4 regions of the Rhodococcus sp. NPDC057529 genome follow, and region 1 is predicted to be linked to each of the others. Evidence: riboswitches for the same ligand, from Rfam matches in the RefSeq annotation. Region 1 holds a riboswitch; each other region holds the start of a gene.

Region 1 (7,242 bases):
TCGAACGTGACGGTGCCGGCGACGGCCCGCCCCGATCCGCTGAGCAGTCCGAGGATGGCGTGCCCGGTGGTGGATTTTCCGGAGCCGGACTCGCCGACCACGGCCACCACCTCGCCGCGCGCGACCGTGAGGTCGACGCCCTGCACGGCCACGACGGGATCGCCCGCGCTCCCGTACGCCACCCGCAGTCCGGAGACCTGCAGCAGCGGAGTGTCGTTCGCGCTCATCGCACTTCCCTTTGTTCGAGTGCATGCCCGAGTCGGTGCGCCGACAGCACGACGGCCACGATCACCAGTCCGGGCAGGGTTGTCATCCACCACGCGGTGGCGAGGTAGTTTCGTCCCTCGGAGATCAGCGAGCCCCATTCCGGGGTAGGCGGCACGGCGCCGAATCCGAGGAAGCTCAGCGACGACACCGCGAGGACCGCCATGCCGAACTCGACCGCCGCCAGGGCGACGACGGGCGCGTACGAGTTCCGCAGCACGTGGCGGCGCAGCACCGTGTGCCAGCGGACACCCGACGCGAACGCGGCCTCGACGTACAGCGACCGCCGCACCCGCAGCACCTCCGACCGCATCACGCGGGCGAAGTTCGCGATCAGCGACACGCCCACCGCGATCGCGACGTTGACCGTGCCGAATCCCAGTGCGGTCACCAGTGCCAGCGAGAGCAGCAGCGCGGGGATCGACAGGAGGACGTCGACGGCCCGCATCAGGACGGCGTCCAGTGTGCCGCCGAGGGCGCCGGACAGCAGTCCGATCAGCGAGCCCGCCACCAGTGCGATGCCCACCGCCAGCAGTGTCGCGGTCAGCGACAATCCGGCTCCGTGGACCACCCGGGTGTAGACGTCGCGGCCGATGTTGTCGGTGCCGAACCAGTGTGCGGCACTCGGCGCCTGTAGCTTCTGGGCGGGCACCCCGACCAACGGGTCACCGCTCGCGAACACCGACGGCGCCACCGCGAATCCGACCGCGACGAGGAGCACCGCCGCCGAGGCGACGAGCACGAGGTTGCGACGCCACCACGCCACCACGCGGTGTCCGCGGCCGCGCGGACGGGGCGCGATCGCGGGAAGCGCGTCGACCGGCGGAGGGCCGAAACCCTCGGCCTCCTCGATCAGTTCTCTGGTGAGGATGTCAGACATGAACCTTCTCCTCCACATTCGCGACGGTGTCGCTGCCCTCGGAACTCCGCCTGCCCTCGACGATCCTGGGGTCGATCAGCGGGTAGAGCAGATCGACGGCGAGATTGACGAGCACGTAGACGAGCGAGCTCAGCACCACGATCCCCTGGACCACCGGAATGTCCTGCGCCATCACGGAAGTCTGGGTGAGGCGCCCCACCCCGGCGCGGGAGAACACCGTCTCGACGACGACCGATCCCGCCAGCAGATTGCCGACGAGCACACCGGCGATGGTGAACGCGGGAATGCTCGACAGACGCAGCGCGTGCCGGGTCTGGATCTGCCGGCGCGACGCTCCCTTCGCCCGCGCGGCCTCGATGAACGGCTGCCGCCACGTGGTCTGCAGACTCGCCGCGAGCACCTGGGCGATCACCGCCCCGGTGGGGAGCGCGAGCGTCACCGCCGGCAGCACCAGCGTCGCGATCCCCTGGTCGCCGAACGCGGGGAAGGCGTTCAGCCGGAACGAGAACAGTTGCAGCAGAATCAGGCCCACCCAGAACGTCGGGACCGCGACACCGAGCGGGGGCAGGGAGAACAGCAGGTTCCGCACCCAATGGACCCGCGTGTAGGTGGCGAGGAACGCGACCCCCGCCCCGAACACGACGGCGAGGACCAGCGCCGCGGACGCCAGCGCGAGAGTGCTGGGCACCGCGTTGCCGATGGCCTCGGTCACCGACTGCCCGGTGGCGATCGAGTACCCGAAGTCACCGCGGACGGCGTGGCTCAGCGAGTTCCAGTACTGCACCCACACCGGCTGGTCGAGTCCGTACCGCGCCTGCAGTTCCGCGACGGCGGCCGCGTCGACCGTCGTGCCGGTGGACGCCGAGTCGACGGCGATGCTCACCGGGTCGGACGGCAGGAGGAACAGCACGGCGAACGACACGGTGAACGTCGCCCACAGGACGGCGATCGCCTGCAGCACGCGGAGTCCGAGGTAGCGAATCATGTTTCAGCGTCCGCTGATCCAGGTGTCGAAGAACTGGAGCCGGGCCGAGGCCTCGAACTTCAGGTCCTGCACGTTCGGGCCCGCGCCGATCGCCTGCGACAACTCCACCGTGGGGATCCACAGGCCGTTGTCGAGGACCTGCTGCTGGGCGTCGGCGACGAGCGCGCTCCGCGCGGCGGGATCGGTGGTGGCGAGCTGCTTCGTCAGCACGTCGTCGAGCGCGGGAATCGGGCCGCGGCTGTTCAGATTGCGGCCTTCGAGCCCGAACTGTGTGCGCAGGATGTCGCCGTCGGCGCGGGTGCTGTTGTAGTAGGTGGCGTCGAAGTCCTTGGAATTCTGGCGAGCGGTGGCTTCCGGGGTCGACACGAGGTCGAGCTGCAGGTCCACTCCCACCGCTCTGAGCTGCTGCTGCACCAGTTCGAGGATGGCCTGGTTGCCGGCGAATACAGAGCTGAACAGCACGGGGAAGGCGAGCTTCTGACCACCCTTCTCGCGGATGCCGTCGGCGCCGGGCACCCAGCCCGCCTGATCCAGGATCGACTTCGCCTTCTCCGGGTCGTACGTCACGTCGGGCAGTGCCACGTAGCCCGGGGTGCGGCTGGCCAGGGTGCTGGTGGCCGGCTTGAAGTTGGGGCCGAGCACGGTGTCGACCAGTTCCTGCCGGTTGATCGCCGGCACCAGCGCGCTGCGCACGACGGGGTCGACGAGCGGTCCGCGGGTCACGTTGGGCTGGAAGCCGAACGGGGTTCCGGGATTCGAGGTGGTGAGCACCTGCCCGCCCGCACCTTCGATCTGCGGGGCGTCCTGCGGCAGCGCGTCGCTGATCGCGTCCAGCTGTCCCGAGGACAGGCTGCCCGTGCGGACACCGGATTCGGGGACGACGGTGAACTCGATGGTGTCGAGGTAGGCCTCGCCGTCGTGGGCGAACACGTCGGAACCCCAGTTGTATCCGGCGCGCTTGGCGAGGGTGACCGACTTGTCCTGCTGGTAGTCGGCGTACGTGAACGGCCCGGTGCCCGAGATGTTGCCGGTGCACCGCTCCTCGGCGGACTTCGCGACGGAACTGTCGGACAGGATGCCGAGCTGCGGGGTGGACGACGCCTGGAGGAACTGCGCGTTGGGTGCGGCGAAGTCGACCTGCGCGGTCTGCGGGTCGATCACGGTGGTGCCCGTGTACCCGGTGAGGTAGCTGGCACCCAGTGCGGCCTTGGCACCGGTGAGCGTGTTCACGATGGCGTCGAGGTTCTTCTTCACCGACTCCGCGGTGAAAGGTGTTCCGTCACTGAACGTCACCCCCTCCTTCAGGTGGAACGTGAAGGAGGACGCGTCGGCGTCGGTGTCCCAGCTCTCGGCCAGCCACGGCTTCAGTTCGCCCGTCTCCGGGTCCTGGTCGGTGAGCGAGTCCACCACCTGCCGGGCCACGTAGATCGTCTGGTTGGTGCCCGACTGCGCGGGGTCGGCGCACGTGGGTGCCTGGGACAGGCCGTAGCGGAGGGTGCCGCCGGGCTGCGGCGGGCCCGCGTCCGCGGAGGAACTGCTGGAGCCGCCACCGCAGGCGGTGAGCGCCGTGGCCAGCACGGCGGCGGCGCCGATACCTGCCGCGATGCGGCCGCGGTGGGACGAGGACAAAGGCACTGATGGCACCGAGAACTCCGTGATCTCGAAGAAGTGCCGTGCGCGCCGACCGTCGAGTGGGCAGCGCTCACGCGCACAGAAAGGTGAGGGACACCGGATCCGACGCGGATGCGGTGTGTAGAGCAGGAACCCCGGGCAGGTGCCGGGGTGTCAGATCAGCTGTGACAGATGGAGGTGGACAACCGGCAGAGATCGACGTGCAGACGCCCCCAGGCGCTCACGAAGCCTTCGGTCAACATGGTTCCTCCATCGATCCCGGCGGTAGCACCCGCACCCGCGGGGCGGGGGGTTGCTGCGACGTCAACGAGCCAGGTCTCTCGGTCGCTCTGGATGGTCGTTACCAAGTGTAAGAGATCGCCGGTCGCCGCGCCACACGGCCCCCGCTACCCGACTGCCTGCCGGGGCGGGAGTTCCCGTCGCGACAGCGGCGGGCGGAGACCGAGATGCTCACGCAGCGTCGCGCCTTCGTATTGCGTTCGGTACGAGCCGCGCTCCTGCAGTTCGGGCACGAGCAGGTCGACGATCTCGTCGAGTCCGGTGGGCACCAGATACGGCGAAACATTGAATCCGTCGGTCGCGCCACTGCGCACCCACCGGGTGAGTTCGTCGGCGACCTGCCCGGGGGTACCCGCGAAACCGGACCGCTGAGTCGTCGCGATCGCGACCTGCCGCAGCGACAGGTTCTGCGCCTCCGCCAGGGCCCGCCACTCGCGGGCGATGGCGAGCGGGTCCTTGCCGTCGCGGGCGGCCCCGCGGGTGACGGAGATCGGTGCGGGCACCGGATCGAAGTCGGGCAGTGGACCGTCCGGGTCGCGATCGGAAAGATCGCGGCCCCACACCTGCCCGACCAGCGACAGCGCCGTCTGCCCGGTGTACTGGCCTTCGCGGACCCAGCGGACCTTGTCCTCCACCTCGGACGCGTTCTCCGCGAGCACGATCTGGGTGCCCGGCAAAATCTTGACGTCGTCCTCGGGGCGCCCCGCTCGGCGCAGTCTCGCCCGGATGTCGTCGGCGAAAGCGAGCGCCTCGTCGAAATGGGTTCCGTGCCGGGAGAAGATGACGTCGGCGTGCGTGGCCGCGAAGTCCCTGCCTGCCGGTGAGTCGCCGGCCTGGAAGATGACGGGATGGCCCTGGGCGCTGCGCGGCAGGGTGGGGGTGATCGTGACATCGAACTGCGACGTGCGCCGCGACACGTCCTCCACACTGCCCGCGGTGGCCCAGGACGGCGCCTCGGTGCTCGTCGCGACGGCGCCGTCGGCCCACGCGTCCCAGATCGCCCGGGCGACGCCCAGGAACTGCCCGGCCCGTTCGTACCGGTCGGCGTGATCGAGGAAGCCGCCGCGCCGGAAGTTCTCCCCGGTCCACGCGTTGTCCGTGGTGACGGCGTTCCAGCCGGCGCGTCCGCCGGACAGCAGGTCCAGCCCGGACAGTCGCCGGGCGAGGTCGGCCGGTTCGTTGTAGGTGGTGTTCTGGGTGGCCACCAGCCCGATGCGCCGGGTGATGCCGGCCAGCGCCGACAGCTGGGTGATCGCGTCCGGCCTGCCCACGATGTCGAGATCGAGGATCTTGCCTTCCTGTTCCCGCAGGCGCAGACCCTCACCCAGGAAGAAGGCGTCGAACAGGCCCCGCTCGGCGGTCTGTGCCACCCGACGGAACGTTTCGAAGTCGATCTGCGATCCGCTCGTCGGATCCGACCAGATCGTCGTGTGGTTGACGCCTTGGAAGAAGACCCCGAAATGCACCTGGGCATCGGGCCGGGCGTACGAGTTGTCGGTCATGATCTCCACAACCTTTCAGCGAGAGGATTCTGCGAGGCGGTCGGCCCGGAATCGGTTGGCGGGGCGGTCGAGTCCGAGCGTGCTGCGCAGGGTCGAACCGGGTACGGGACGGTGGGCGACACCGGCGCGCAGGAGTGCCGGGATCACGTACCGCGCCAGCACCGGGAGGTCCTCGTCGACCACGGCGGGATGCAGACGCACACCGTCGACGTGCGGATCCAGTGCGCGCAGCAGTTCCACCAGTCCGGTGGCCTCGCCGGCGAACGACAGCCGCTCGCTCGACGGGGCGGGAGTGGCTGCGCCGAGCGCCACGTCGAGTTCGGCGAACACCAGCGCCGCCCCGCGGTCCTTCGCCCGCGCGGCGGCGTCGGCGATGTCACCGGGCGTCGTCCCGGACACCAGCACCACGTCGACCTGGGACGGATCGGTCTGCCCGTCGAGCCCGAACACCACCAGTTGCCCCTGCGGCGGCCGCGGCACGATCGCCGGACCCTTCACCGAGTACGTCTCGCCCCGGAAGTCGAGGTAGTGCAGTCGGTCGCGGTCGACGAAACGGCCGGTGGCGTAGTCGCGGATCACCGCGTCGTCCTCCCAGGAATCCCACAGGTCCCGGATCACGGCGATCGCGTCCCGCTCCTCCCGCGCGAGGTCGGCGGGTGCGGTGATCTCGGTCCGGCCCAGTGCGCCCGCGACCCGCGGGTCGGTGTCGCGTGCGGCGATCCAGCCGCCGCGTCCCCGCGACGCATAGTCGAGTGTCGCGAGTTGGGAGGACGTGTGAAACGGTTCGGCGTAGGTGCTGCCGACCACCGGGACGAGCCCGATCGTGCTGGTGGTCGCGGCCACGAACGCGGCGCGATTCACGGCGTCGATCCGGCCGACGGGTCCCCCGTCGGCGCCGGGCGGCAGCAGCGAATCATCGAAGGAGGCGAACGTGAACCCGGCGTTCTCCGCCGCCGCGACCCGATCCGCCACCGTTCGCCCGGTCAGCAACCGGTCGGGAGTGTGCTCGGCGCGCCGCCAGGACTCGGGATGCGTTCCCTCGCCGTCGAGTTCGATGCCCAGATGCAGGCTCATGCCCGTCCCTCCTCCGTGTCGGCCGCGAGGGGGCGGCTCGGAATGGTCTCGCGCAGCGCGGGTGCCACCTCGGCCTGGAACAGCTCGAGGCTCTCGCGGTGCTGTTTGTCGCTGCCGACGCGGTCGGCGCTCAGGTGGATCACCTCGTGGCCGAACTGCTCGTGGTAGCGCTGCACCTTGTCGATCACCTGCTGCGGGCTGCCGATCAACGCGGAGCTGCGCTCGACGAAGTCCTCGAGGGTCTCGAATACCACGGGAAGTCCTGCCTTGCGGGCGAAGTCGAGCCGGGCGGCGTGAATCGGCCGCCACACGTCGAGCGCGTCCTGCGAGTTCGGTGTGACGTAGAACCCGGCGGTCCCGGCGCCGACGAGGGCGTCGGCGGGATCGTGACCGTAGTGGGTCCACCGTTCGCGGTAGTGCCGGACCAGTTCGGCGTAGGAGTCGATGGGATACGTCACGTTCGCGGAGAAGATCGGATCTCCGTAGCGGGCGGCGAGATCCACCGATTCCTTGCTCGTCGCGCTGCCGTGCCAGATCCGGATCCGCCGCTGCAACGGGCGGGGCAGTGCGACGGCGTGCTCGAGCGACGGACGGAACGTACCCTCCCAGGTGACGTCCTCACTCTC
Region 2 (7,242 bases), on a different contig from region 1:
CGGCGGGCACGCCGACCACGTTCGCCACCGACAGCCCCATCATGACGAGTGCGACCGCCCGGGCCCGCTGGCCGCGCTCGGCGAGGTGCGCCGCCACCAGGGCCGCGACGCCGAAGTACGCGCCGTGCGGGAGACCCGCGACGAACCGCGCGGCCATCAGCACCCCGTAGCTCGGTGCGAACACGGTGGCGGCGTTGCCGATCGTGAACGCCGCCATCAACGCGATCAGCAGCGCCTTGCGGGGCACCCGGGCCGTGAGCGCGGCGATGAGCGGCGCGCCCACGACCACACCGAGCGCGTACGCCGAGATGACGTGCCCGGCCGTCGGCTCGCTGATTCCGAGGCTCGACGCCATCTCGGGAAGCAGTCCCATCGCCACGAACTCGGTGGTGCCGATCCCGAAGCCACCGAGCGCGAGCGCGATCATGGCGAGCGTGCGGACGGACGGATGTTGCGCGATGACACCGAGGTGCTCGGGGCGGACCGGGGTGGAAGTGCTCACAGCAGAACTTTCGACTAGGCAGAAATACGACTACGCGGCGCACGGCGCCTCGTTGCGCAACGACCCACACCGGAATTCTCTTCCCCGGATTCCGCGTTTCGCGGCGCGAGCGGCCGTGAGATGACTCACCCGGTCCCGGACACGCGAAACGGGACACCCCGCCGAGGGGGGCATCCCGTTTCGTACTGCTGCGGCTTCGGCGCCTACTGCTCGGCGATGGCCTTCTGGAGGTTGATGTCCAGCTCACCGAGGAACTCCTCGGTGGTCAGGTAGCCCTGGTCGCCGCCGACCAGCATCGCGAGGTCCTTGGTCATCTGGCCGCCCTCGACGGTCTTGATGACCACGTCTTCGAGCTTCTGAGCGAAGCCGATGACGTCGGGGGTGTTGTCCAGCTTGCCGCGGTGCTCGAGTCCACGGGTCCACGCGAAGATCGACGCGATGGGGTTGGTGGACGTCGGCTTGCCCTGCTGATGCTGGCGGAAGTGACGCGTCACGGTGCCGTGCGCGGCCTCGGCCTCACACGTCTTTCCGTCCGGGGTCAGCAGCACGGAGGTCATGAGTCCGAGCGATCCGAAGCCCTGCGCGACGGTGTCGGACTGGACGTCGCCGTCGTAGTTCTTGCAGGCCCAGACGTAGCCGCCCTCCCACTTGAGCGCCGACGCGACCATGTCGTCGATGAGGCGGTGCTCGTAGGTGAGTCCTGCCGCGTCGAACTCCGGCTTGAACTCGGTCTCGTACACGTGCTGGAAGATGTCCTTGAACGCGCCGTCGTACGCCTTGAGGATGGTGTTCTTGGTCGACAGGTACACCGGGTAGTTCTGCTGCAGGCCGTAGTTGAGCGAGGCGCGCGCGAAGTCCTCGATGGACTTGGTGAAGTTGTACTGCCCCTGGACGACGCCGCCGCCGTCGGGGAAGTTCACCAGCTCGTGCTCGATCGGCTCGCTGCCGTCCTCGGGCGTGTAGGTGATCATCACCTTGCCGGGGCCGGGAACCTTGAAGTCGGTGGCGCGGTACTGGTCGCCGAAGGCGTGACGGCCGATGATGATCGGCTTCGTCCAGCCCGGGACCAGTCGCGGGACGTTGGAGATGATGATCGGCGCGCGGAAGATCGTGCCACCGAGAATGTTGCGGATGGTGCCGTTGGGCGACCGCCACATCTTCTTCAGGCCGAACTCCTCGACGCGTGCCTCGTCCGGGGTGATCGTCGCGCACTTGACGCCGACGCCGTGCTTCTTGATGGCGTTGGCCGCGTCGACGGTGACCTGGTCGTCGGTCTCGTCCCGGTACTCGATGCCGAGGTCGTAATACTCCAGGTTCACATCCAGGTAGGGATGGATCAGTTTGTCTTTGATGAACTGCCAGATGATGCGTGTCATCTCGTCGCCGTCGAGTTCGACGACGGTGCCCTCAACCTTGATCTTGGACATGGGTGCTTCGCGTCCTCCTAGGAAGTTTCCCTGGTTACACGGTTGCGGGCGCACTTCGTGAGTGGGTCCGCGAACGGTTCGCTTGTCAAACGTAGACGGTCACGGCGGCCGCCGGGGAGACCGTACTTAAACAAGACAAGCGTACTGCTATACGCGGGTCGCGCAATATGCAGGTGTGAAATCCCACACCTACCGGCGGGTAACTTTTCCCTGCTCGCGGCCCGGTTCGGTGCCGTTTCCGGTCGCTTTACCGCAGCCGCTAAGATTCAACAGAGGTCATGAGTGCCAGCAACGAGCCCCGGCTAGCTGGCCGGCAACCCTCCACCGCGGTGGGGTGCCCCGGGTGATGACCTGGTTCCCTGATTCATACACACAGTCGGGTGACAAGCGCGGGTCCGACATCGGAGGTTCATGATGTGTTGTTGTTGTCGTAGATAGACCCCAGACAAGCCCTGTGCGCGAAGCGAATGAACTCCTCGTCCGCGCCTCGTCAGACCACTGGAGTAGACAGCACATGACCGAGAACTGGTCGTTCGAGACCAAGCAGATCCACGCCGGGCAGACGTCCGACGCGACCACCAAGGCGCGGGCGCTGCCGATCTACCAGACCACCTCGTACACGTTCGACAGCACCGACCATGCTGCCGCGCTGTTCGGTCTGGCCGAGCCCGGCAACATCTACACCCGCATCATGAACCCCACCCAGGACGCGGTCGAACAGCGCATCGCCGCCCTCGAAGGCGGCGTCGCCGCCCTGCTGCTGTCGTCCGGGCAGGCCGCCGAGACGTTCGCGATCCTGAACCTCGCCGAGGCAGGCGACCACATCGTCTCCAGCCCGCGCCTCTACGGCGGCACGTACAACCTCTTCCACTACACGCTGCCCAAGCTCGGCATCGAGGTCTCGTTCGTCGAAGACCCCGACGACCTCGAGCAGTGGAAGAACGCCGTCCGGGAGAACACGCGGGCGTTCTACGGCGAGACCATCTCCAATCCCCGCAACGACGTGCTCGACCTGCCCGGAATCTCCGGCGTCGCACACCAGCACGGAATCCCGCTGATCGTCGACAACACCGTGGCCACCCCCTACCTGATCCGCCCGCTCGAGCACGGCGCGGACATCGTGGTGCACTCGGCCACCAAGTACCTCGGCGGCCACGGCACGGCCATCGCGGGCGTCATCGTCGACGGCGGCACGTTCGACTGGACCCAGGGCAGGCACAGCAGCTTCACCACCCCGGACCCGAGCTACCACGGCGTCGTCTACTCCGAACTCGGGCCGCCCGCCTACGCCCTCAAGGCGCGCGTGCAGTTGCTGCGCGACCTCGGTTCCGCGATCTCCCCGTTCAACGCGTTCCTCATCGCGCAGGGCCTCGAGACGCTGAGCCTGCGGATGGAGCGGCACGTGTCCAACGCGACCGCCGTGGCGCAGTACCTGGAGGCGCGGCCGGAGATCGTGTCCGTCGGATACGCCGGACTCCCGTCGTCACCGTGGTACGACCGAGCCAAGCAGATCGCGCCGAGGGGTGCGGGTGCCATCGTGACGTTCGAACTCGCCGGCGGCATCGACGCGGGCAAGAAGTTCGTCAACGCCCTCACCCTGCACAGCCACGTCGCGAACATCGGCGACGTCCGCTCGCTGGTGATCCACCCGGCGTCCACCACACACTCCCAGCTGACCCCGGAGGAGCAGGCCGCCAGCGGCGTCACCCCCGGACTGGTCCGGCTGGCAGTCGGCATCGAAGGGATCGACGACATCATCGCCGATATCGAATCCGGAATTACGGCGGCGGCATCTTGACCGTGAGCGCAGTGCAGAACCTCCCCGTGGCCGACGGACGTCTCGGCACCGTCGACATCGGATCGCTCGAGCTCGAGAACGGCGCGGTGATCCCGTCCGTGACTCTCGCCGTGCAGCGGTGGGGCGAGCTGTCCCCGAACCGCGACAACGTGGTCCTCGTCGAGCACGCCCTCACCGGCGACTCCCACGTCACCGGCCCCGTCACCGACGAGCACCCCTCCCCCGGCTGGTGGACCGGAATGGTCGGCCCGGGTGCGCCGATCGACACCGACGAGTGGTGCGTCGTCGCGACCAACGTCCTCGGTGGCTGCCGGGGCACCACCGGCCCCGGTTCGATCGCGGAGGACGGCCGCCCGTGGGGCAGCCGCTTCCCGGAAATCTCCATCCGCGACCAGATCGCGGCCGAGAAGAAGTTCACCGACCTGCTGGGCATCGAGAAGCTGGCGTCCGTGGTCGGTGGTTCGATGGGCGGCATGCGCGCGCTCGAGTGGGCCGTCACGTACCCGGACCAGGTGGCGTCGGCGCTCGTTCTCGCGGTCGGCGCCCGCGCCACCGCGGACCAGATCGGCACGCAGACCACCCAGATCGAGGCCATCACCAGCGACCCCGACTGGCTGGGCGGCGACTACCACGACACCGGCCGGATCCCCCGGACCGGACTGCGCATCGCCCGCAGGATCGCGCACCTCACGTACCGCACCGAGAGCGAACTCGACTCCCGGTTCGCGAACTCGCCGCAGGACGGCGAGGACCCGTGGCGCGGCGGGCGGTACTCTGTCGAAAGTTACCTCCAGCATCAGGCCGACAAGCTGGTCGGCAGGTTCGACCCGGGCACGTACGTGCTGCTGTCCGAGGCGATGAACCGGCACGACGTGGGCCGCGGACGCGGGGGCATCGCGGCGGCGCTCGGGACGATCACCGCACCCGTCATCGTGGGCGGCGTCGATTCCGACCGGCTGTACCCGATCCGCCTGCAGGAGGATCTCGCCGAGGACATCCCCACCTGCGACGGCCTGCGGGTGCTCAACTCGCGGGACGGCCACGACGGGTTCCTCACGGAGGCTGCCGCCGTCGCGAAACTGCTGTCCGAGACGATGCAACTGGCCCGCGCCGGGCGCTGACCCCGCGCCGGGCGACGCCCGCTCGGACCGTCAGTCGGTTCCGAGCGGGTCGATCGACACGGCCAGCCACACGATCGCGCCGCCGACGGCCACGAGTGCGCCGACGTCGAATGCCTTGCTGCGCACCGCGAGCAGTCCGACGCGCTCCGACGGCATCGTCAACCGGAGCACCGCCGCCAGCAGGGTGGCGACACCGAACACGAACGCTCCTCGCCGCCACCGGTCCGCGAGCACGAACACCACGGCCACGACGATGACGACGAGGACTGCCAGCATCGGCAGGTTCTTCTTCGCGAACTGCCCCCAGTCGGCCATCTCAGCCGAGAGACGCTGCGACACGCTCGGCCCGCTCCACGACGTTGGTCAGCAGGAACGCGCGGGTCAGCGGTCCGACCCCGCCGGGGTTCGGGGACAGGAAACCGGCGACCTCGGCGACGTCCGCCGCCACGTCGCCGCGCAGCCCGTCCGCGGTGCGGCTCACGCCCACGTCGAGTACCGCGGCACCGGGCTTGACCATGTCGGCCGTCACCAGCCCGGGAACACCCGCCGCTGCGATGACGATGTCGGCGCGCCGGACCTCCGCTCCCAGGTCCCGCGTCCGAGTGTGGCAGAGGGTGACGGTGGCGTTCTCGCTGCGCCGGGTGAACAGCAGACCGATCGGGCGGCCCACGGTGACACCGCGACCGACGACGACGACGTGCGCCCCCTCGATCGGGACCTCGTAGCGGCGCAGCAGGTGGAGGATCCCGCGCGGCGTGCACGGCAGCGGAGCTTCCTTGCCCAGCACCAGGCGGCCGAGGTTGACCGGGTGCAGGCCGTCGGCGTCCTTGTCGGGGTCGATGCGCTCGAGGGCGGCGTTCTCGTCGAGCTGCTTCGGCACCGGGAGCTGCACGATGTACCCGGTGCAGTCCGGGTTGGCGTTGAGCTCGTCGATGGTGGCGTCGAGCTTCTCCTGCGTGATGTCGGCAGGCAGGTCGCGGCGGATCGAGGTGATCCCGACCTTCGCGCAGTCGTTGTGCTTGCCGCGCACGTAAGCGGCCGACCCCGGGTCGTCCCCCACCAGGACGGTGCCGAGACCGGGCGTGATGCCCTTGTCCTTCAGGGCGCTCACCCGCACCTTCAGGTCTTCGAAAATCTCGTCGCGGGTCGCCTTGCCATCGAGGATCGTTGCAGTCACGTGCCCCATTCTCTCAGGTTCGCCCAAGCAGTGTCAGGCAGGTTCGCCGAACCAGGGTCAGGCAGGTTCCACCACGAGCCCGTTGGCCGTCGCGTACGCGACGGCCTGGGTGAGTTCGATCTGCGCCTTGTCCAGTGAGGCCGCCGTCCACAGATTCGCGTCGACGCGCGCCCCGCGCAGGTCCGCGCCGTCGAGTATCACGCCGCCGGTGCGGGCTCCGGACAGGTCGGCCGAGCGGAGCACGGCCCGGCGGAGGTCCGTGCGGACGAGGTTGGCCTCCCGGAACCGGCAGTCCGTGAAATCGAGTCCGCGCAGGTCCGCACCGCCCAGCGACACGAGCGTGAAGTCGCATTCGTCGAAGACCATCGGGCGCAGCCGGCAGTGGTCGAACTCCGACCCGAGGAAGCTGCAGTTGCGGAACTCGCTGTGCCACAGCGTGGTACGGGTGAACGTGCAGGAGCGGAACGCCGTCCCCACGTGACGGGACTCGGCGAGGTCGGCTCCCGTGAAATCGCAGTCGGTGAAGATCACCGACTCGGTGCGGAGTTCACTCAGGTCGGCGTCACGGAAGTTGCATTTCGTGTAGTGCCGCCGCTGCCAGTTCTGCGCGGGGAGTCGTGCGTCGCCGTAGTCCTCACCCACCACCTCTTCGACCGGATCCATGCGTCCATCATGCCGCCTCGCGGTGTGGCCCTAAGCTGTGCGGGTGTTCCGAGTGATGTTCCACGAACCCCGAATCCCACCCAACACCGGCAACGCCATCCGCATGGTGGCGGGCACCGGTTGCGAACTGCACCTCGTGGGACCACTCGGGTTCGACCTGTCCGAGCCGAAACTCAAACGAGCCGGGCTCGACTACCACGACCTGGCATCGGTGACCGTGCACGAAAACCTGGAGGCGGCCTGGGCCGCGGTGGAACCGGCGCGGGTGTTCGCGTTCACCGCGCACGCCACCGTGTCCTACGCCGACATCGCCTACCGGCCCGGCGACGTTCTGCTGTTCGGTCCCGAACCCACCGGACTGTCGGCGGAGGTGCTGGCCGATCCACACGTGACGGAACGGGTCCGCATCCCGATGCTGCCCGGCCGGCGGTCGCTGAACCTGTCCAACGCCGCAGCCCTCGTGACGTACGAGGCGTGGCGCCAGCACGGTTTCAGCGGGGCTGCGCTGTAGCTCCGGCAGTCAGGGCCCCGACGCCCGCGGCGGCGCCCGCACC
Region 3 (7,242 bases), on a different contig from region 1:
GATCGTGACCCAGCCCGACTCCACCCACTCGGCGGCCGAGGCGGCCGAGTCGCTGGGGGTCGATGTCGGCGCCATCACCAAGTCGCTGGTGTTCCTCCTCGACGACGACCCGATCCTCCTCCTCGTGTCGGGCGCGCACGAGGTGGATCTGGCGAACACGGGCAAACGACTGCAGGGAAATCTGACCAGGGCGCCCCTCGACATGGTGCGGATCGCGACGGGGCAGCCGATCGGCGGCATCGCCCCGCTCGGCCATCCCACGAACCTTCCGACCTACGTCGACAACGCCCTGTCGGAGTACGCGGAACTGTGGGCGGCCGCCGGTCACCCGGACACCGTCTTCCGCACGTCGTTCTCGGAGTTGGTCCGGATCACCGCGGGCCTGGCGATCGACGTCGACTGAGTCCCGGGCGGTTCCCGCCCCCTATAGTTGACGTCAGATCTCGTGAACGAGAATGACGCGCGCGAGAACGACCGCGCGAGAACGACACAGTGCCCACACGGGCCGACCCGGAGAATGATTTGTCCGACAGAGCCGAGAACGCCGATACCGTCGATGGTTCGGACCTCCCCCGCGACCCCGAACTCGCCCCCGGAATCTGTGCCGAGGATTACCGCGCGGCCCTGCGTCGTCACCCGGCGGGCGTCACCATCGTGACCCTCGACTCGGGTTCGGGCCCGGTCGGCTTCACCGCATCCTCGTTTTCGTCCGTCTCGCTGGCTCCGCCGCTGGTGTCGTTCAACATCGCGAACACGTCGTCGAGCATCGACGCGCTCCACTCGGCGGGCTCGCTGGTGATCCACCTGCTCGGGGAGCACCAGCAGCACCTGGCTCAGCGGTTCTCACGGAGCGCGGACCAGCGGTTCTCCGACGAGTCACTGTGGGCGCGGCTCGACACCGGCGAACCGGTGCTCCACGGAACGCCCAGCTGGATGCGGGTCGTCGTGGACCAGTTGATCCCGGTCGGCGACCACACGCTCGTCATCGGCCTCGTCACCCGCGTCCACGCCGAGGCCGACGACGATTCCGCGTCGGCTCCGCTGCTGTACCACGAGGGCCGGTACTACCGGCCCACTCCGCTGGGTTCAGCGAACAACGGCAACTGACCTGGTCAGGACGCCAGCACCCGTTCGACGCGGGGGAGGTCGAAGCGGCGCAGCGCCTCGTCCACGGCTTCCGCGGACGTGACGAGACCCCGCTCCTCCAGCCACGGGAGGGTGCCGTCGACGAGCTGCTCGAGCACCCTGGGCAGCGACAGCGGGAGCAGGGTGACGCCGTCGGCGACGCCGGCCGCCTGGATGTCGGCGATGAGCCCGGCGAGGCCGGCCGGAGTTCCGATGTACTGCAACGACACCGGTGCGCGCGGTGTGTCCAGTGCACTGTCGAGGAGGGCCAGCTCCTTGCGCGCGGCTCGGGCTTCTCCGGCGATGAGCACCTCGAGGTCCACCAGGACGGTGACGCTGTCGGGGTCGCGACCGTCGGCGACGATCTCGGCACGGATTCGCGCGCGCTCCTGCTGCGCCTCACGCAGGTCGGCGGCCCGGATCCGGACGACGTTCGGCGGGAACGACGTGAGATCGAGCTGATCCGTCGAGTCGGCGGTCAGGTCCACCCAGTAGTCGGCGCCGTTGATCGGCCGCGTGCCTGCGGCGCCCTCGGCGGCCGGGTGGTGTCCTGATCCGGTCAGCTCGACGGCGACGCGAAGGGGACGGGAAACGAAGGCATTGTCTCGAGACATAGGGGTTCCTCGGGAATGACGTGTGCGTGTGAGTGAAACGGAGCGGGAAGACCGGTCAGCTCGAACACATACCCGAGGCGGTTCGGCACAGATCGACATGCCGACGGCACCAGTGAGCAATCATTGTGCTCCCAGCCTGCGATGCCATGCCGTCATACTAGCGCGTCTCGCGAAAAGCGGGTCTCGGGCACCGGATTCCACTGGCCGCTCTCCTTGGCGTAGGCCCAGTTCCGGCGTCCCGCCACCAGGGTGCGCACGGCGTCGACCAGCCGATCCACGTCCTCCGAGCAGCTTCCGAGACCCAGGCTGACCCGCACGGCGCCGTCGGGCCTGCCGAGGCGGCCGAGCAGCGGGTGTGCGCAGAAGCGTCCGTCGCGAACCCCGATTCCGTGTTCGGCGGACAGGTAGGCGGCGATCTCCCCCGGCTCGAAACCGTCGATCGTGAACGTCACGATCCCCACGGTGTCGGGGGCGTCCGACCACAGCCGCAGGAACTCCAGGCCGTCGACGGAGCCGAGGCCGTCGAGCAGCCGGCCGGTGAGCGCCGCCTCGTGTTCGGCCACCGTGCCGAAGTCCAGTTCGGACAGCGCATCGCACGCGGCGGCGAGGGCCGCGGCGCCGAGCACGTTGGGGGTTCCCGCCTCGTGCCGGGCGGGGGAAGGCGCCCACTGAGTGGATTCGACGGTCACGTTCCGGACCGCGCCGCCGCCCGCGAGGTAGGGCTCGGCGGCGTCGAGCCAGTCCCGGCGGCCCACGAGCACGCCGGCGCCGAACGGGGCGTACAGCTTGTGCCCGGAGAAGGCGAGGTAGTCGACACCCCACTCCTCGACGTCGATGCGGCGGTGCGGTGCCAGCTGAGCGGCGTCGACGAGAATCCGTGCGCCGCAACGATGCGCCACCTCGGCGAGGGCGGCGATCGGCAGCACCTCGCCGGTGACGTTGGAGGCACCCGTCACCGCGAGCAGGGCGGTGGGCTTGGAGCACAGTTCGGCGACGAGCAGCCGGACGGTCTCGGCCAGCGTGTCCGCGGCCCGCACGACGCGAGAATCCTTCCACGGCAGCAGGTTCGCGTGGTGTTCGATGTCGAGGACGACGGTGCTGCCGGGAACGCAACCGGCGAGCAGGTTCAGCGAGTCGGTGGTGTTGCGGGTGAACACCACCACCTGGTCGTCACACGCTCCGACGAACCGGGCCACCGAGTCGCGGGCCTTCTCGTAGCACTCGGTCGACACCCGCGAGGCGTAACCGGCGCCGCGGTGCACGCTGGAGTACGTCGGAAGCAGTGCGCCTATACGGTCCGTCACCTGTGCCAACGCCGGCGCACTGGCCGCGTAGTCGAAGTTCACATACGTGCAGTCGCCGCCCTGAACGAGCGGAACCCGCAGGTCGGAACCCGAAACCTGAGCCAGGGGGGCAACACACACGTCAGCGGTCAATACAGCAGTCATCACGACATCCCTCGTAGTCAGGGACTCGTCGCAGGGTCGGCGCCCTCTCGGAGTCCGCGCTTGCCGGGTTCGGTATGAACCTCAGCCTGGTCGTCACCCGGAGCACCCCGCCGCGGTGGAGGGTTGCCGACCAGCTAGCCGGGGCTTGACGCTGGTACTCGTGACCTGTTTCGAAGATTGCAGGATCGGCGCGCAGTTGTCAACTCGACACCGGAAGGGTCCGGGATCCGGGCTCGGCGCTCGCGTCAGCCGGGGGTGACTCCGAGCAGCGGGGCGAGCTGATTCGCAATCGGGTTGAGGTCCAGCTTGTTCGGGTCCTTCTTGGGTGTGGAGTCCCACGGCTGAACGGTGGCGGGGTCGCCGAACACGATCCGATTCGCGCTGCGGACGCCGGTGAGACTGCCCTGCGGGGCCGCACAGGTGGCGGCGGTGTTCTGCGGGAAGTCCTGCTGCGTGTCGTCGAAGTTCGGATCCTGGCTCTTCATCTCCCGGAGGATCGCCTGGGTGCCCTCGTACCCGACGGTGCACGACGGCGGGTTGTTCGTCTCGGCCACCAGGCCCAGGTGCACGGTTCCGTCGTCGGGAGCGATGGTCGACGACGCCGCCGCCACGCCCGGCAGGTACACGAAGAGGGTGCGCAGGGCCGTCGCCTGCACGGAGATCACCTTCGCCGTGGCCGACAGGTTGGCGAGGCCGGCCGTGATTCCGGGTCCCGCCTCCGAGACCAGTTGCCCCAGTTGTCCGCTCGCCGGGTTTCCGTTGTCGATCAGCTGCCGGACGTCGGGGTCGCTGCTGCGCAGGCGATCCGCGAGCGAGTCCAGGTCGGAACTGAAATCCTTGATCGCCGAGGACTGTTCGGACTGCGTGCCCAGCACGGTCCGGCCGTCGCGCAGCAGTGCCACGGTGCGGTCGAGCGATTCGGCGCCCGACGCCGACAGCCCGGACAGCGAGTCCGCCAGCGACTGAAGGTCTTCGCCCTTTCCGTCGAAGGCCGCGCCGAGTTCGGTCACGACGGTGTGGAGCGCGTCGATCGGCACGGATTCGGTCAATCCCTGCGTGCCGGCAAGCAATTCCTCGACAGGCACCGGCGTGGACGTGTCCCGGGCGGCGATGCGGGAACCGTCCGTCAGGAACGGTCCCCGATCAGCAGAGGGCTGCAGGTCGACGTACTGCTCACCGATCGCCGACCGGTTCGCCACAACGGCTTTCGCGGACGCAGGAATGCCGGGCGCGCTCTTGTCGATCCTCAATTCGACGACGACGCCGTCCGCGGCGAGAGACATGTTCCCGACACGGCCGACCGGCACGCCGCGGTAGGTGACTTCGGCGTTGGTGAAGATGCCGCCCGACGTCTCCAGTTCGAGATTCACGGTGTATTCGCCGAAGCCGAGGAGGTTGTCGAGGCGCACGTAGTGGGCGCCCACGTAGACGAGCCCCGCGACGGCGACGAGTACGAAGCCGATCAGCTGCCACCGGACCATCGGCGACCTCACGGTGCGCCCTCGATGTCGCGTCGGTCGAGCGCCGTCCCTGCGGCGGCGACCGGGTGCCGGTTCACGGTTCGGCTGGTGGTGGCGGCAGGCACAGGCACTCCGATGACTGATGAATACATGAGACGAGCGGTCACACATATATCTAGCCCGATTGCCGGAGCAGCGCAAACTCCGCGCAGCCCACGGTGGCGCACGTCACCATCCGGTATTGACTGAATTTTCAGTTTGGAATATGTTCGGTAGCCAACAGGACGTGATACCTGTCACCTCCGCCCCGAATGTGAGGTCCGCAGTGTCCACGAATCTCGACCCGACGACGCCCCTCGACGACACCGCCCCCTCCCCACCGGAGGACCGGTTCGGCCACGTCGAGACGATCGGCGTGGAGTACATCCCCGAATCGGAACGCGATTCGCGACCGCTCAACATGCTCGCGGTGTTCTTCGGCGGCAATCTGGCGTTCTCCGTGATCGTGTTCGGCTGGCTCCCCATCACATTCGGGCTCAGCTTCGGCAGCGCGGTGGCGGCCAGCGCGATCGGCATCGGGCTCGGAACGCTCCTCATCGCTCCCCTGTCGCTCCTGGGCCCGCGCACCGGCACGAACAACACCGTGTCGAGTGGTGCGCACTTCGGAGTGAGCGGGCGGATGATCGGCTCGGGACTCACCCTCCTCTTCGCCCTCGCCTACGCGGCGATCGCGGTCTGGACCTCGGGTGACGCACTGATCGCCGCCGCCCACCGCCTGTTCGGCACACCGGTCGACAACGGCATGCTCGCCCTCGGCTACGGCATCATCGCCGCCGAGATCGTGGCCGTCGCACTGTTCGGGCACGGCACGGTGGTCGCGCTCCAGAAGTTCGTGCTGCCCGTCGTCGCCGCACTGCTCCTGCTGGGGGTCTTCGCGTTCGGTGGCCACTTCGACGGCGGCGCGGGCAGCGGCGACTACCTGCTCGGCGGCTTCTGGCCGACCTGGATTCTGGCCGTGGTCCTCGCCGTCGGCGGTCCGCTGTCCTACGCCCCGACGCTCGGCGACTACAGCAGGCGGATCTCCCGGGAACGGTTCAGCGACCGTTCGATCGTCGCGGCCACCATGGCCGGCATCTTCTTCGGACTGTTCCTGACCGCGGCGTTCGGATCGTTCACGGCGTCGACGTTCACCACGCTGAGCGACTCCTACGTCGCCGACCTGGTGGCGGAGGCTCCCGGCTGGTACGTGCTGCCGATCGTCCTCGTCGCCCTCGCGGGCGGACTCGGCCAGGGCGTCCTCAACGTCTACGCCAGCGGACTCGACCTGGAGGCGCTGATCCCCCGGTTGCGCCGCGTCCACACGACGCTGATCACGTCGGCGCTCGCGGTGGCCCTGCTCTACATCGGTGTCTTCGTCGTCGACGCCGTCGATTCGATCACGGCGATGACGTTGGTGCTCAACGGTTTCGCCGCGCCGTGGGTGGCGATCAACGTCGCCGGGTTCCTGGTTGCGCGGCGCGGGCAGTACGACGCGGTCGATCTCCAGGTCTTCAACCTGGGCCGGAAGGGCGGGCGGTACTGGTTCACCGGCGGCTGGAACCTGCGCGCCGTCATCCCCTGGGCCGCCGGATCGCTGTTCGGCCTGCTCGCGGTCGACACGTCGCTGTACTCCGGGCCGCTTGCCGACATCGCGCACGGTGTCGATGTCAGTCTGATCGGATCGTCGGTCATCGCCGTGGCCGGCTACCTCGTCGCGCTGCGACTGTGGCCCGAACATGTGGCCCCGGTCGAGGCGCAGTCGCCCTAGGGCGACACGAACCGAAGGAGATCCCCGATGAGCGAGCGACGCGACGCGATTCTGAAGGCGAGCGCGACGGCCATTGCCCAGCGAGGCATCCGCGGGCTGCGCGTCAACGATGTCGCGGAGGTCGCGGGCGTCTCGCCGGGACTGCTGTACTACCACTTCAAGGATCGCATCGGCCTTCTCGAGGCCGCCCTGAACTACATCAACGACCGTGCCCGCGACTACCGCAGCGAGGGCGAGGGGTCCGCGGACTCCGCTCGCGACCGGCTCACCCGCTCGCTCCTCGGCGAGATCCAGGACCGTCCCGAGGTCGTGGAGAACTCGCTGGCCTGGAACGAGTTGCGCGCCTCCGCCGTGTACGAGGAAGCGCTGCGGGAGCCCCTCGCGCGGACCACCGACGCGTGGGTTGCGGAGATCGCCGACGCCATCACACAGGCGCAGGCCACCGGCGAGATCTCCCCCTCGCTCGACGCCCGGCGCACCGCGGTCACGATGACCGCCCTCGTCGAGGGACTGTCCGGGCGGTGGCTCTGCAAGGAGATCTCCACCGAGGACGCCCGCTCCCATCTGCTCGGCGCGATCGACGTCGTGATGTCCGAGCCCCCCAACCGCACCACCGACAACCCCGTCACCACCAGAACGAAGGAACAACGATGACCATCCGCACGATCACCGCTCTGCCGGCACCCTCTTCCCCCGCTCGGTCCACGGCGTCCGGCCGCGCTCCGCTGCGGGTCGGGTTGGTGCAGCACCGCTGGCGTGCCGACGCGGACGCATTGCGCTCCGGGTTG
Region 4 (7,242 bases), on a different contig from region 1:
ACGAAAGCCGCAGCAGTCGAATACGGCTCGCACGGAGTGCGTGTCAATGCGGTCGGACCCAGTTTCGCGCGGGTGGGATTCACCGCCGACAAGATCAGCGACGACGCCCAGTGGGATTCGATGGCAGCACAACATCCATTGGGCCGAACCGCGACTCCGGACGACATCGCCGATGCGGTGGCACATCTTGCGAGCGAGAGTTCGTCTTATGTCACCGGTCAGCTTCTCCTCGTCGACGGCGGATACACCGCGCAGTAGAGCGTTCACGACGGAATCGATAACAAGTGAGGCAATATGATTGACGATCACCAGGGTGCCGGCCGTGTAGCAATCGTCACCGGTGCCGGTGGCGGGATCGGCGCCGCGACGGTGCGCCGATTGGTTGCGGACGGGATCCGCGTCGCGGCCGTCGACCTCGACGAGCAGGCTGTAAAGGAGTTGGAGAGCGAACTCGGAGAATGCTGTTTGGCGGTCGGTGCCGATGTCTCCACCCACGACGGAACACGAGCGTATGTCGACGCGGCACGCGCGCATTTCGGGCGCATCGACTACCTGCACAACAACGCCGGAATCGAGGGGTCGGCGACCGCTCTCGACGAGAGCGACCCGGACCAGTTCGGGCAGGTACTCGCGGTCAACGCGGGTAGCGTGTACTTCGGAATGCGGGAAGTGCTTCCGCACCTGTATGCGCAGGGGCGAGGCGCCATCGTCAACACCGCAAGCCAGGCCGGAATCCGAGGTGTTCCCCGGCTCTCCGCGTATGCCGCCAGCAAGCACGCGGTCGTCGGACTGACCCGAAGCGCCGCCCTGGAGGCGGGGGGACGCGGCGTCCGGGTCAATGCCGTCGCGCCCGGTCAGATCGCGACCCGCATGATCGACAGCCTCGAGGAGCAGTGGGCGCCCGGCAACGCGGCAACTGTCCACGACCAGCTCATCTCGCAGATCCCACTCGGCCGATATGGCACAGCCGACGAGATCGCGACGCTGGTCGCCTGGCTGTTGTCGGATGATGCGTCGTTCGTGAACGGTGCCGTCTACACCGCTGACGGCGGAACCACCGCGTAACGACGGCACGTGCGGAGAGAGGCGCCCGGATCGTCCGGGCGCCGACCGCAGGCCTTGGCGTTCTTCGGCCGAACCGGCATAGTTGTGGTCGGTATCGAACCCGGCGCCTCGTCGAGCCGAGGAGATTCGATCTGCGAGTCCTGGCCGCGAGCGGCAAACCGATCGATCGCGGCCGTGTCGAGTCGATTCTGACTCGCAGGACGCCGGAGCCGATCAAGCAGTGCGTAGTCGATCTCGGAGTTCTCGTGACCGATGAACCGACCGTGGTTGAGGCCGATCCCGCGCTCGGGATGCCGCGTCGCCTGTGCATCCCATTGCACAGTTCGGGTGACCGATACGGCGTATATCGCCGCAGCGGTTATCCGAATTGACCAACGACGACCAGCACGGCCGTATGCAACGCGTTACCTACCCGAACACCTTCTCGAAGCAGTTCGAGAAGGGGAGGGCCTCGTAGGGCGAGAAGGTCGGGATCCGCGAGTAGCCACTCTTCTCGTACAGCCTGACCGCGTCGGGTTGCCGGTCGCCGGTCTGGAGGATCAAACGGGGTCGCCTCGCGTCTCGTGCCGCATCCTCGACCGCGGTGAGCAGCGCGGTCGAGACCCCGGTTCCGCGTTCTTCCTTGACGACGAACATCCGCTTCAACTCGAGATCGTCGCCGTTCCAGCGCAAGGCCGCGTGGCCCACGGCTCGTGGCTCCGCAGACTCGAGGTCTCTGACATACACCAGAACGGTGAGATGCACCGATTCCGGATCCACCGCATTGGTGGCTGCCCGAACGGCGTCCGACACACGATCGGAATACCTGGGGCCGACTTCCGCTGCCATGGCCGCCCGCAATGCCACCGCGTCGGGATCGGACCACGAGGCTGTGCGGACGACGAACTCGGTGCGCGTGGCGCTTTCGGTCATGACTGTTCTCCGTACGACTAGATTCGACGAATGACGGTGTCATGACGAGGACGCCTCGGTCGATAGTTGAAATCACTGCAACCTCAATGACATCCGACGAGTGAAACTCTTCCGTTCGGAGCGCGATTGGGCTAACGGGCCGATGCCGCGTCGTCGCGCCGACGGTCGTTCCGTCCGCGAATGGTGTGCCGTCAGGTGAATTTCAATCACCGGGATCGTAAAGCTACGCGTGGCCCCCTTCGTGGGCTATGGGAAGCATTGAGCATGTTGTGACGGTGCGCTTTTCGGCCTTACGTGTCGTGATACATTCATGTCGACGGTCATGAGTACCAGCATCAAGCCCTGGCTTGCTGGTCGGCAACCCTCCCGCGCGGCGGGGTGCTCCAGGTGACGACCCGGCGGAATCGACAACTGATTCCGCAAGCGCGCAAGGAGTCCGTGGACCCTGGTTCTCCGGTGCGCGTCCGCACTCCTTCGAAAGGACTTTCGTCGTGGTTCGAGCGCCCAAACCGCTACACCTGGCAGTCGAGGTAGATGGCGCGGGAGGTCATCCCGCCGCGTGGCGTGTGTGGGGGCGCCCGCCTGCCGATGTGGTCTGTCCCCGGGTTCTCCGGTCGGTCGTGGACACAGCCGAGGCTGCCGGTTTCGCGCTGGTCACCATCGACGACCGAATGGTGCCGGGGGAGGGCGCATACCCCTTGGGACGGTTGGATGCTGGGACGCGTGCGTCGTTCGTGGCGACGACGACGGCCACTATCGGGGTGGCGCCGACGGTGCACGTCCTCACCACCGAACCGTTCCATCTCGCGACGCAGCTGGCCAGCCTCGATCACGGCAGTCGGGGTCGCGCGGCATGGGTGGTCGGCTCGGACAACTCCGCGGACGTCAATGGTGCAGTCGGATTCGAGCCACGTGCCCCCGAGGCCGTACGGCGCGAGGTTCGAGACGTCATCGAGCTCGCCCGGCAGCTCTGGGATTCGTGGGAGGACGATGCCGTGATCCGCGATGCCGCGACGGGTCGCTACCTCGATCCCGACAAGGTGCACCACGTCAGGTTCGAGGGCGAATTCTTCAGCGTCGTCGGACCGCTCATCACACCCCGTTCACCGCAGGGGCAGATAGTCGTCGTGGGAGCTGCGGAACTGGGGGTGCCGGATCTTCTCGACATTGTGCTGCTGTCCGGTCGGGATGTGACCGACATCGGGATGTCGGCGGCGGGACAGCGGGCCGTGACCTTCGCCGATGTCGAGGTGATTCTCGATACGAAGACCGAGTCCGCGCAGTCGCGCCTTGCCCGCCTCGATGGGTATGCGCTGTGGCCGGACCGGGGACGCCTTCGATTCGCGGGTTCGGCACGAGACTTCGTCGACCTGGTGCGGTCCCTGGCGGACACGGTGGACGGTGTCCGGATCCATCCCGCCGTCGTCACCACTGATCTCGCCGTTCTGGTCGACGAGGTCCTTCCCATATTGCAGGAGTTGTCACTGCATCGGATTCCGAAACCGGGCTCGACGTTGCGGGAGACGCTCGGACTACGTCGGCCGCTCAGCCGCTTCGCATCGACCACCAGCTAGCCACGACCAGGCAGGAGTTTGCCATGTCCACTCCGGACACCGGAGCACCGTATGATGCCGACGCGCAGGTCCACCTCGGTGTTTTCTACCCGGGAATCGGCCCGCAGACGGTGTGGGAAGATTCCAAGGCCCCCGACCAGGTATCCCCGGAAACCTTCCTGCGGGTTGCTCAAACCTTGGAACGGGGCTTGTTCGATGCGTTCTTCCTCGGCGACGGCCAGCGTGTGCGGGAGAACCGCGGTGCGGCACTGGCCACCGACATTGCGGGCCGTCCCGACGCCATCACTCAACTGTCGGCGCTTGCCGGGGTGACCAGCCGGATCGGTCTCGTCGCCACGCAGAACACCACGTACAGTCTGCCGGTCGACCTTGTGCGGCGGCTGGGAAGCTTGGATGTCCTGTCCGACGGACGGGCGGGATGGAACATCGTCACCACCGACAACGCGTGGACCGGCGAGAACTTCCGGCGCGGTGGATGGCTGCCGCACGAACGCCGCTACGAGCGGGCCACCGAACTCGTCGAATTGGCCAAGGAATACTGGGACGCGTGGTCGCTCGCCGATGTCGCCACGGATGCCCACCAGGACAGTTGGCTGCCGGCCGACCGATCTGCGGGCATCGCACGGAACAGTGACCTTCTGCACGCCACTGCGGTCTCCACCGTTCCGTCGAGCAGACAGGGGCGGCCCGTGTTGTTCCAGGCCGGCGATTCCGTCGGCGGCCGTGACCTGGCGGCCCGCCATGCCGACGTCGTGTTCTCGGCGAACAGCGAGTTCGACGCGGCCGTTGCCTACGCACGCGACCTCCGGGCGCGACTGTCCGCTCACGGCCGGTCCACGGATTCGCTCCGAATCCTTCCCGGTGTCACCGTGATCATCGGAGACACGCCCGAGGATGCCGAGGAGAAGGCTCGGTGGCTCCGCGAGAACGCCTACAACCCGCACCGGGCGATTGCATTCCTCGAACACTATTGGGGGCAAGATCTTTCGGCATACGACCCCGACGGCCCGTTGCCGGACATCGACCCGATCGACGGAGAACTCGATCCGTCGCGCGGGACGCTGGCGATCGCGGACCGCACCGGCAAGCTCGATCAGATAACCCACTGGCGTGCGCTGGCCGCGGAGAAAGACCTGTCGATCCGACAGCTCGTCCTCGAAGTGGCCCCGAACTCGCGCTACCTGGCCGGGACCGCCGGTGAGATCGCGGATCGCTGGGCGTACTGGGTGCGACATCGTGTCGTGGACGGATTCAACATCAATCCGTACCACCTGCAGGATTCGATCGACGACCTCGTCGACAGACTCGTACCGGAATTGCAGGAACGCGGGGTCTATCGAACCGAGTACACGACCGAGACTCTGCGCGACCACCTGCGTCTGCCTGCCGTGTAAGGGCGGTATCGACGGTGGTCCGAGTGTGTCGGGGCGAGCGATGGGCATTTCACCGCTGGACACCGCGGCCAACCGTCGTCCAGGTTCGGATGCCCGTGGCGGGTACTCCTCGTTACCCGGGAGGAACCCCCGACCAGCGGCCTCGTTTCATTCGGCTGGTCGCCTGTGCGTGAGTGCGGCAACTCTGGCTGCCGCACTCACGCACGGATGCGGAGTGCCTCGGCGCCCGGCACGGAGTCGACGAGCCGGCGTGTGTACTCGTCCGTGGGTGCATCGAGAACCTGTGCCGTCGGCCCGGATTCGACGACGTTCCCGCGACGCATCACCGTCACCGTGTCCGCGATCAGCCGCACGACTCCGAGGTCGTGCGTGATGAACAGATAGGTCAGCGAGTACGCGGCCTGCAGGTCCACGAGCAGTTGCAGGATCTCCGCCTGTACCGACACGTCGAGCGCGGACACCGCCTCGTCCAGGATGACGATCTCCGGATTCAGGGACAGAGCGCGAGCGATCGCGACACGCTGCGCCTGCCCGCCGGAGAGCTCCCCGGCCCGGCGGGAGGCGTACTTGCGGTCCAGCCGCACGCCGTCGAGAAGTTCCTCCGCGATCGCGTGCCGCTGCCTGCGGTCGATGTCCTTGCGATGCACACGCAGCGGCGCGGTGATCAGGTCGGCGACCGAGAGCCGGGGATTCAGAGAGGAATACGGGTTCTGGTACACGAACTGCAGGCGCTTGCTCAGCTGCCGGCGGCTCCAGGTGTCGCCCTGCCCGAGGAGGGTGACCTCGCCCTCGTCGGGAGTACGCAGGCCGGCGACGATCCGGGCGATCGTGGACTTGCCGGCACCGGACTCGCCGACGAGTGAATGCGTGGTTCCGGTCGCGACGCGGAACAAGACGTCGTCGGCCGCGACCACCGGTTCCGCGCTGCTGTGCGCCGCGTGGAACGTTTTCGACACACCCTTCACCTCGATCGCGTACTCGGCGGAGGTGCGTTCGGCGGACGAGTGCGGAGTGAGCGTGCCGACCCGAATCGGCCGCGGCTCCAGGGTTCCGACATGCAGACCGGGAGCGGCGTCGAGGAGCCGCCGCGTGTACGGATCGCTCGCGTGGTGCAGGAGGGTGTCGCTGCGGCCCTCCTCGACGACGACGCCGCTGCGCATCACCACGACGCGGTCGGCGCGTTCGAGCGCGACCCCCAGGTCGTGGGTGACGAGCAGGATGCCGATGCCCAGTTCGGTGCGGAGCCGGTCGAGGTGGTCGAGGATCTGTTTCTGCACCGTCACGTCCAGCGCGCTGGTCGGTTCGTCGGCGATGAGGAGCTCCGGCTCGCCGGACAGGGCGATCGCGATGAGCACCCGTTGCTTCATGCCGCCGGACAGTTCGTGCGGGTACTTCGGGTAGATGCGGGACGGATCCGGAAGGCCCGCCAGTTCCAGGAACTTCAGTGTCTGTGACTTCAGGTTGTGCCGCTGCGCCGAGGTCGTGAACGGAAGGAGGTGGCTCTTTCCGAGGCGGTTGCGCAGCGCATCTTCCAGTTGCTTGCCGATCGGTTTGACCGGGTTGAGCGAAACGCCGGGATCCTGCGGGACGAAGCCGACATAGCTGCCCCGCAGGCGGGCGAACTTGTTCTGGCTCCACCCGGCGACGTCTTTGCCGCCGAGCTGGATTCGTCCGCTCACCCGGCTGGTGCGTGGCAACAGGCCGATCGATGACCGGATGAGGGTGGACTTGCCGGAACCGGACTCGCCGACGATGGCGACCAGTTCACCGGCCTGCACGTCGAGGCTGATCCCGGAGACCGCCTTGGTCGCGCTCCGGCCCCGGCCGGTGTACCAGATCTCGACGTCCTCGAAAGACAACAGGGTCATCGGATTCCTCCGTCGTGTTGCAGTTCGCGACTGATGCGGTTGCTCGACAAGACCACCGCCAGGATGACGAAGCCGGGGAGCAGAGCGATCCAGGGAGCGACTGCGAGGAGGTCACGGCCCTCGGAGACCAGCAGGCCCCATTCCGGTTCCGGTGGCGGAGCACCGAACCCGAGGAAGCCGAGCGCCGCAATCGCCAGGATCGAGGCACCGAACTGCAGTGGAACGAGGGAGACGACCGAACTGAGCGAGTTCGGCAGCACGTGGTGGGTGAGGATGGTGAGTCGCGGGGTGCCGATGCTCGCGGCGGCCTCGATGTAGTCGGCCTGGACGACACGCAGCACCTCGGCGCGCATCACCCGGGCGAAGTTGGCGACAGCGGAGACGCCGACCGCGATCGCCACGTTGATGGTGCCGTAACCGAGCGCGGAG

The links. A riboswitch is a leader RNA that binds a small molecule or an ion and turns the genes downstream of it on or off. The one in region 1 is predicted to bind S-adenosylmethionine.
Region 2: linked by a shared signal. The riboswitch ahead of ACFU5V_RS21715 (bifunctional o-acetylhomoserine/o-acetylserine sulfhydrylase) and the one ahead of ACFU5V_RS29735 (putative leader peptide) in region 1 are both predicted to bind S-adenosylmethionine.
Region 3: linked by a shared signal. The riboswitch ahead of ACFU5V_RS00100 (aminotransferase class V-fold PLP-dependent enzyme) and the one ahead of ACFU5V_RS29735 (putative leader peptide) in region 1 are both predicted to bind S-adenosylmethionine.
Region 4: linked by a shared signal. The riboswitch ahead of ACFU5V_RS35370 (LLM class flavin-dependent oxidoreductase) and the one ahead of ACFU5V_RS29735 (putative leader peptide) in region 1 are both predicted to bind S-adenosylmethionine.

Annotation. Positions count from the first base shown of each region.
Region 1 is NZ_JBHVEY010000017.1:145,434-152,675, reverse strand. Features, by position in the region: gene ACFU5V_RS29755 (dipeptide ABC transporter ATP-binding protein) at 1-227, opposite strand, end outside; gene ACFU5V_RS29750 (ABC transporter permease) at 224-1,144, opposite strand; gene ACFU5V_RS29745 (ABC transporter permease) at 1,137-2,129, opposite strand; gene ACFU5V_RS29740 (ABC transporter substrate-binding protein) at 2,133-3,764, opposite strand; gene ACFU5V_RS29735 (putative leader peptide) at 3,920-4,003, opposite strand; SAM riboswitch class I at 4,008-4,101, opposite strand; gene ACFU5V_RS29730 (NtaA/DmoA family FMN-dependent monooxygenase) at 4,148-5,542, opposite strand; gene ACFU5V_RS29725 (LLM class flavin-dependent oxidoreductase) at 5,558-6,616, opposite strand; gene ACFU5V_RS29720 (LLM class flavin-dependent oxidoreductase) at 6,613-7,242, opposite strand, start outside.
Region 2 is NZ_JBHVEY010000010.1:263,026-270,267, reverse strand. Features, by position in the region: gene ACFU5V_RS21725 (MFS transporter) at 1-502, opposite strand, end outside; gene ACFU5V_RS21720 (NADP-dependent isocitrate dehydrogenase) at 706-1,929, opposite strand; SAM riboswitch class IV at 2,204-2,325, shown strand; gene ACFU5V_RS21715 (bifunctional o-acetylhomoserine/o-acetylserine sulfhydrylase) at 2,444-3,727, shown strand; gene ACFU5V_RS21710 (homoserine O-acetyltransferase) at 3,730-4,848, shown strand; gene ACFU5V_RS21705 (DUF3017 domain-containing protein) at 4,879-5,163, opposite strand; gene ACFU5V_RS21700 (bifunctional methylenetetrahydrofolate dehydrogenase/methenyltetrahydrofolate cyclohydrolase) at 5,165-6,025, opposite strand; gene ACFU5V_RS21695 (pentapeptide repeat-containing protein) at 6,083-6,688, opposite strand; gene ACFU5V_RS21690 (tRNA (cytidine(34)-2'-O)-methyltransferase) at 6,732-7,199, shown strand; gene ACFU5V_RS21685 (LysR family transcriptional regulator) at 7,180-7,242, opposite strand, start outside.
Region 3 is NZ_JBHVEY010000001.1:16,866-24,107, reverse strand. Features, by position in the region: gene ACFU5V_RS00120 (YbaK/EbsC family protein) at 1-403, shown strand, start outside; gene dszD (NADH:FMN oxidoreductase DszD) at 523-1,107, shown strand; gene ACFU5V_RS00110 (hypothetical protein) at 1,113-1,739, opposite strand; gene ACFU5V_RS00105 (putative leader peptide) at 1,795-1,863, opposite strand; gene ACFU5V_RS00100 (aminotransferase class V-fold PLP-dependent enzyme) at 1,892-3,187, opposite strand; SAM riboswitch class IV at 3,239-3,353, opposite strand; gene ACFU5V_RS00095 (MlaD family protein) at 3,433-4,680, opposite strand; gene ACFU5V_RS00090 (hypothetical protein) at 4,677-4,799, opposite strand; gene ACFU5V_RS00085 (purine-cytosine permease family protein) at 4,973-6,454, shown strand; gene ACFU5V_RS00080 (TetR/AcrR family transcriptional regulator) at 6,482-7,108, shown strand; gene ACFU5V_RS00075 (nitrilase-related carbon-nitrogen hydrolase) at 7,105-7,242, shown strand, end outside.
Region 4 is NZ_JBHVEY010000025.1:85,965-93,206, reverse strand. Features, by position in the region: gene ACFU5V_RS35385 (SDR family NAD(P)-dependent oxidoreductase) at 1-258, shown strand, start outside; gene ACFU5V_RS35380 (SDR family NAD(P)-dependent oxidoreductase) at 295-1,065, shown strand; gene ACFU5V_RS35375 (GNAT family N-acetyltransferase) at 1,474-1,977, opposite strand; SAM riboswitch class IV at 2,296-2,409, shown strand; gene ACFU5V_RS35370 (LLM class flavin-dependent oxidoreductase) at 2,469-3,551, shown strand; gene ACFU5V_RS35365 (NtaA/DmoA family FMN-dependent monooxygenase) at 3,575-4,945, shown strand; gene ACFU5V_RS35360 (ABC transporter ATP-binding protein) at 5,143-6,813, opposite strand; gene ACFU5V_RS35355 (ABC transporter permease) at 6,810-7,242, opposite strand, start outside.